One region of the Novosphingobium sp. BL-S-33 genome, then DNA from elsewhere that is predicted to be linked to it. Evidence: riboswitches for the same ligand, from Rfam matches in the RefSeq annotation. Region 1 holds a riboswitch; each other region holds the start of a gene.
The links. Region 1 has a riboswitch for cobalamin ahead of AC1VVM_RS20000 (TonB-dependent receptor). Riboswitches for the same ligand answer to the same signal wherever they lie in the genome.
Positions count from the first base shown of each region.

Region 2: it holds a riboswitch for cobalamin, as region 1 does, so the genes downstream of both, AC1VVM_RS06350 (hypothetical protein) here and AC1VVM_RS20000 (TonB-dependent receptor) in region 1, are expected to answer to the same signal.
Region 3: it holds a riboswitch for cobalamin, as region 1 does, so the genes downstream of both, cobW (cobalamin biosynthesis protein CobW) here and AC1VVM_RS20000 (TonB-dependent receptor) in region 1, are expected to answer to the same signal.

Region 1 covers NZ_CM166475.1:730,663-732,919, reverse strand. The annotation lists gene AC1VVM_RS20005 (isocitrate lyase/PEP mutase family protein) at 1-550, shown strand, start outside; cobalamin riboswitch at 674-914, shown strand; gene AC1VVM_RS20000 (TonB-dependent receptor) at 1,091-2,257, shown strand, end outside.
Region 2 covers NZ_CM166474.1:1,341,235-1,343,491, reverse strand. The annotation lists gene AC1VVM_RS06355 (TonB-dependent receptor plug domain-containing protein) at 1-474, opposite strand, end outside; cobalamin riboswitch at 593-799, opposite strand; cobalamin riboswitch at 859-1,067, shown strand; gene AC1VVM_RS06350 (hypothetical protein) at 1,264-1,848, shown strand; gene AC1VVM_RS06345 (cobyrinic acid a,c-diamide synthase CobB) at 1,845-2,257, shown strand, end outside.
Region 3 covers NZ_CM166475.1:1,929,802-1,932,058, forward strand. The annotation lists gene cobN (cobaltochelatase subunit CobN) at 1-268, opposite strand, end outside; gene cobW (cobalamin biosynthesis protein CobW) at 432-1,481, opposite strand; cobalamin riboswitch at 1,671-1,914, opposite strand; gene AC1VVM_RS24920 (hypothetical protein) at 2,187-2,257, shown strand, end outside.

The DNA of each region.
Region 1 (2,257 bases):
CCATCTCGGCATGCTGGTCGCCGCGACCGACCTGCCGGTCAATGCCGACTTCGAGAACGGTTTTGCCGACTATCCGGACGAGGTGGCCGCGAACGTCGCGCTGGCGGTGGATACCGGCGTTGCGGGCCTATCCATTGAGGATTGGTCGGGCCATAGCATGTACGACCTTGGCCTTGCGGTAGAGCGCATTGCCGCCGCGCGGGCGGCAATCGATGCGATCGATCCGGCTGTCATGTTGATCGGCCGCAACGAGAATTTCCGGGTGCCGGGCATGACTGCGAAGGAGAGTATCGCCCGAGCGGTCGCCTATGCCGAAGCCGGCGCGGATTGCCTGTTCGTGCCGTTCATCCTCGATCTGGGCGCCGTTGCCGAACTGGTGTCGGCCGTTGCGCCCAAGCCGGTCAATGTCGTCATCCACGACTACGATGCGAGTATTCGCGCTTTCGCGGATCTGGGCGTGCGGCGGTGCAGCGTCGGGGGGAGCCTTGCCAAGCGCACCTGGACGGCATTCGACGAAGCCGCCGCAGCGCTCAGACGGTGCGAGCCGTAAGCGCCCCGAACACATCTCCTCAGCCCGAAAACATCGCCGGAACAATCCGAAACGCGCTTCCTGCCCTTGCGTCCGCCTGCGGGGCAAGTTAGCAGGCGCCGTCTTTCCGCGTCCTGTGGACCGGAAGGGCAAGATCGCGCCGGTGCCTTGAAAGAGGCTTAATAGGGAACGCGGTGAGGGGGCTCGCCCCTGAATCCGAGGCTGTCCCTGCAACTGTAAGCGGCGAGCGCGATGCACATCGCGGCAGGGCAAGGACGCCTGCCGCAGCCACTGGGCCGGACGCTAAGTCATGCGGGGCCTGGGAAGGCCGTGCATCGTGCCGTGACCCGTGAGCCAGGAGACCTGCCGGCGTCTGGTCGCTCTCGCTTTGGCCCAGGGGATGGCCGGGGCCCGGTGATTTTTCCGTCTGAGCGACGAACGAGCGGTGGAGACCGCATCGGTTCGCGTAACGGTCGCCTCGGGCGTCCGGCCGTCCACGCGCGCCGACCGTCGCAGGCGGCAGGTCTCTGCCGGTAGTCGCAAGACGCCGGGGAAATATTGATGACTTTCCGTATAACTGCATTTTGCGCATGCGTGGCCCTGTGCGCGATTGCTTCCACTCCTGCCCTTGCGGAGGACGCGCCTTCCGCGTCGGACGCTGGAACCGCCGAAGAAATCGTGGTCTTCGGCCGCGGCGAGGCGAAGATCGGTGAGGCCCATGCCGCCAGTGAGGGCAGCGTGGCAGGCTCGGACTTGCTGGTCCGCCCCCTGCTTCGCGTCGCCGAATTGCTGGAAGCCGTGCCGGGCATGGTCGCCGCCCAGCATTCGGGCAGCGGCAAGGCAAACCAGTACTTTTTGCGGGGCTTCAACCTCGATCACGGGACCGATTTCACGACCTATATCGACGGCGTGCAGATGAACTTGCGCACGCACGGCCACGGGCAGGGCTATCTCGACCTCAACGGCCTGATCCCCGAGATCGTCGCCCGGGAGGATTTCCGTAAAGGGCCCTATCGCGCGGATGGCGGCGATTTTGCGCTGGCGGGCGCGGCCTACATGACCACTATCGATGGGTTCGACCGGCCTTGGGTCTCGGTGGAAGGCGGTTCCTACAATGCGGGGCGTCTCGCAGCGGGCGGCACGATCAAGGATCTGGGCAGCGGCGATCTCACCCTTGTCGGGCAAGCCAAGCGCTATGACGGGCCCTGGGAAGAGGCCGAGCATCTGCGCCATTACGCGGTTTTCGCGAAGTACGCGGTGCCGCTTGGCGAGGGAAAGCTGGAAGCCTCGCTCCACGCCTATCACGCCACCTGGCGGCCGACCGAACAGATCCCCGAGCGCATCATCGGCTCGGACATCTGCCCCGATGTGTTTTGCTCGCCCGATCCTTCCGCGCGCGGGCGGACCACGCGTTTCGTCGGCAATGTCGGCGTGACGCAGGCCAGTTGGAGCGCAAACCTCTACGCCCAGTACTACGACTGGAACATGTACTCGAACCCCACCTACAGTGACCCGGACGGCACCAGCGCGCAGATCGAGCAGTACGACAAGCGCTGGGTCACCGGCCTCACCGCGCGCAAGCAGTGGGAGCTTGCAGATAGCCTGCAATTCACTGTCGGAACCGAAAATCGCTACGACCACATTGGCAGCGTCGGCGTGAATCGCACGGCGGATCGAGAGCTGCTCTATTCGCTCGGCCGCTATCATGTCGAAGAGCTTTCCGGTGCG
Region 2 (2,257 bases), on a different replicon from region 1:
GGTGGTGACATTGATGACGCCGCCGATGGCATCGCTACCCCAGAGGATCGACTGCGGACCGCGCAGGATCTCGATGTGATCGATATCGTCGGTGAAGAGGTTGGAGAAGGCATAGCCGCCCGCCGTCGAAGACGGATCGGCGAGGCGCATGCCGTCGATCACCATCACGCTCTGACCGGCATCGGCGCCGCGAATGCGTAGGCTGGTGGTCGTGCCGTAGCCGCCGTTGCGCGAAAGGCTGATGCCCGGCGTGCGCAGCAGCATGTCGGTGAGGGCGATCGGCTGCGCGGAAACGATGTGTGCGTCGTCGAGGACGGTCACCGTCTGGGCGACGCGATCGGCCGCCAGCGGGGTGCGCAGCGCGGTAACGACGATGCTGTCGCCACTATCTGCTTCGTCGGCGAAAGCCATCGTCGGGCAGGCCGCCGCGAGGGCCGCGAGCGAAACCGTGGTGGCGAAAATCCGGAACGTCATGGGTTTTCCTTCAAACAAGCATCGAAGACCCCCGCCGAAGCGCGAGCACCGGCAAGGCAATGGCTGTCGTTGCGCGAGGAAAAAGCCCCCTCGTTCACCCGGCACACCCTGTCCGGACGAAGAACGACTGCGTCAGGCAGGTCTCCTGGCTTGCGGGTCAATGCCGTCTCGGCCGCCTTCTCAGAATCCTGCCAAGTCAATGGCTTCGGCTCCAATGGCGAAATGGCCGCACGGCTCGCCGCTCACAGTTGCAGGGGCAGCCCGGGTCTTGAACCCGTGTTCCCTTTTGATCCTCTTACGAGGAACCTGTCGCGGCGCGGCAACTATCGTGCGGGCGCCCCGCTGGCAAGTGCCCGAAGCTTGCGCGCGCCCGCGAAGTGCCATAGGTCCGCCCCTGCAAAGGGTGCCCGAGAGGGCTTAATCGGGAAGTCCGGACCTGCGGGGAAACTCGCGGGACAGGCCGGCACTGCTCCCGCAACTGTAACCGGGGATGCGCCCCGCCACGCGCCATTGGGACCGGACGGTTCCGAGAAGGCGGCGGAAGGCGCGACGATCCGGGAAGTCAGGAAACCGGCCCCTTGCCGTCGTTCCTCTGCGCGGGCGGGATGCACCGGGCGGACGAGGGCATGGTTCCCGTAGCGGGAAGCAGCCCTGGCGAGACGACAGTCGAAGTCGTGTCGAAAGGAGCCTGCCAGAGTGACACCGATCCGCTGATCCTCTCGCCGGGGCGATATCGCCCGGGGCCTTTCCTGCACGCCTTTCCCCAACCGCCTTGGGAGATCCCAGACCATGAACCGTTCCGCCAATCCGCCATCCGCCCGCGTCAGCCTCTTCGTGTTTGCCGCGCTCGCCGCCGTCATGCTGGTGACGCGCACCAATTCGCTGAGTCAGGTCGTCCACTTGCCAGACACCGACCTTGCGAGCTTCTTCGTGCTCGGCTTCTTCGTCCGCCGTGTCATCGGTTTCGCCGCGCTGTTCGCGCTCGGCTATGCGATCGATGTCGTGGTGATCTCGGTGCTGGGCGGTTCCGGATTCTGCTTTACCCCGGCCTACGCGATGCTGGTCCCGGCCTATGGCGTGATGTGGCTCGCCGGGCGCGTGGCGGCGGCGAAGCTCGGTGACCGCCTTGCCGCCCTGCCTGCCATGGCCGTGCTGCTGATCGCCGCCACTTTCACCTCGCACTTGCTGTCGAGTGGCGGGTTCTACTTCCTTGGCGGCCGTTTCCCCGATCCGACGCTGGCCGGGTTCCTGCCGCGTATCGGGCGCTATTTCCCGACAACGCTCCTCTCCACGCTGCTGTGGTCGGGCATCGCCGCCGCGCTCTGGGCGCTGGCTGTGACGGTGCGTCCGGCTCTGCACGAGGGCCGCAAGTGACCGCCTGCCCTGCCCTGCTGGTCGCCGCGCCCGCCTCGGGGCAGGGCAAGACGCTCGTCACCGCCGCGCTCGCCCGCCGCCACGCCCGCGAGGGGCGGCGCGTGCGCGTGTTCAAGTGCGGGCCCGACTTCCTCGATCCCATGATCCTCGAAGCAGCGAGCGGTGCCCCGGTGCATCAGCTCGACCTCTTCATGGTGGGCGAGGCCGAGTGCCGCGCCCTGCTGTATGACGCCGCTTGCGAGGCGGACCTGATCCTTGTCGAAGGGGTGATGGGCCTGCACGATGGCGATCCCTCCGCCGCCGATCTCGCGCGGCGCTTCGGCCTGCCGGTGCTCGCGGTGATCGACGGATCATCCATGGCGCAGACTTTCGGCGCGCTCGTCCATGGCCTCGCGACCTATCGCGCGGG
Region 3 (2,257 bases), 890 kb from region 1:
TTCCGCCGAGCAGGATCACGCAGACGAACCTGGCCTTGGCGATCACCTTTTCGACATAGAGGTCGATCGAATAGGGGTGGCGCAGTTGCAGCAGATTGGCGAGGCGAATGCTGGGAGAACCCTCCAGCATTCGCGCCGCCGCGCCCGCGAAGCAGGCGAGTTCGCTGTCCGCCACGGTGAGGATCACCATGTCGCCGGGAGACTGGTCGAGGTCGATCGCCTCCTCGCCGCCCGAGATCGTCCCCGGCGTGGCGGACAGCAGGTGCATCAGGCGTTCCCCCCGCAACTGCGACAGAACTCTGACTCGTCATTGCGAGCGTAGCGAAGCAATCCAGTGCGGCTCTGCGCGACTCTGGATTGCTTCACCCGCTTCGCGGGTCCGTAATTACGAGGGTAGGGGGGGGGGGCGAAGGTGGGCATGAGGGAGAACCTCAAGCCGCTACCGTGCCGAGAACATGCGCAAGCCCAGCCTCGATGGCGGCGCGGTCCAGCCCCTTCTGGCCGATGATGACAAGCTGGGTGCGGCGCACGTCCTGCGGCAGCCACGCACGGTCGTAGAAGTGCTGGATGCGCGGGCCCACGGCCTGCACCACAAGGCGGCTCGGCTTGCCCGAAACCGCGACCATGCCCTTCACGCGCAGCACGTCGTGCTCTGCGATCAGGTCCTTCAGACGGGCGAGAAGAGCGTCGAGATCGACCACATCGCTGCCGGAAACGACGAAGCTGTCGAAGTCGTCATGGTCGTGATCCTCGTCCAGCCCATCGATGTGCGAGGGACGGGAATCGAGATCGTCCTCGGCAGCGGCGGTGATGCCCAGCAGCGCGGCGATGTCGACGGCGCCATGATTGGCACGCACGATCTTCACGCCGGGGCGCGTCTCGGCCAGCACCAGCGTTTCGACATGGGCGAGGGCATCGGCGTCGACGAGGTCGGTCTTGTTGAGCACGACCATGTCGGCGCAGCCCAGCTGTTCCTCGAACAGTTCTTCCAGCGGGCTTTCGTGGTCCAGCATCGGGTCGGTCGCGCGTGCTGCCGCCAGCGCCGCCTCGTCGGTGGCGAAGCGGCCGGCCGCGACGGCATCGGCGTCGATCAGCGCGACCACGCCGTCCACGGTGGCGCGGGTGCGGATGTCGGGCCACTGGAAGGCCTTTACCAGCGGCTTGGGCAGGGCAAGGCCGCTGGTCTCGATGATGATGTGATCGGGCTTGTTCTCGCGGTCCAGCAGCTTCTGCATGGTCGGCAGGAAATCGTCGGCGACGGTGCAGCAGATGCAGCCGTTGGCCAGTTCGACGATATCGTCCTCCGGGCAGGCCTCGTCATTGCAGCCTTTCACCAGTTCGCCGTCCACGCCGACATCGCCGAACTCGTTGATGATCAGCGCAAGGCGGCGGCCCTTGGCGTTCTGCAGCAGGTGGCGGATCAGCGTGGTCTTGCCGGCGCCCAGAAAGCCGGTGATGACGGTGGTGGGAACTTTGCTCATGTATCGTCTCCCGCGCGCCGGTAACTCGGAAGCGGCGGGACAGGCCGTCTCTTGCGGACGACGCGGACACACGGGCGTCGGGCAGGCGCGCGAGCGCCCGACGTGGCATGCCGCTGCGGCCCCGGCCGCATGCATCACGTCGCTCAGACGGAGAGTTACCGTGCCTTGGCCAATCCCTGGACCCGGGCAAGAGCGACATCGACCCCGGCAGGTCTCCTGGCTTGCGGGTCACGGCACGATGCACCGCCTTCCCAGGCCTCGCATGACTTAGCGTCCGGCCCAGTGGCTGCGGGCAGAGGCTTTGCCCCGCCGCGAATGTGCATCGCGCTCGCCGCTTACAGTTGCAGGGACAGCCCCGGATTGGAGTGGCAGGCCACTCGTACCGTGTTCCCATTTTAAGCCCCTTGCGGGGCACCGGCGCGATAATGGTGTTCACCGTCGCCCCGGTCGGGGGCTGCGGCGGACAGACAGGCTCCTAGCCGTCGCCGTGTCCGCCCGCAAGTGTCGGGCCCCGGGCAAGCGCCGGGATCGCACGCGCAGGCCGATCCAAAACGCGATGACGATGAGCAACGCATCAGGCTCGCGGTGCAGATCCCCTCGATTTTGCATCTAATGCGATTGACTCGCAAGTTGGGACTCTGTTAGCAGCGTCAGAAATGCGAATGGTTCGCAATAACGCGACCAAGGCGCACTTTCGGAGCCGTCATGAACACGCGCGCGGGCAAGGTCCGTAAAGGCATCGGCAAAGGCAATCTCGCGGCCAGACTGCTGGCGGC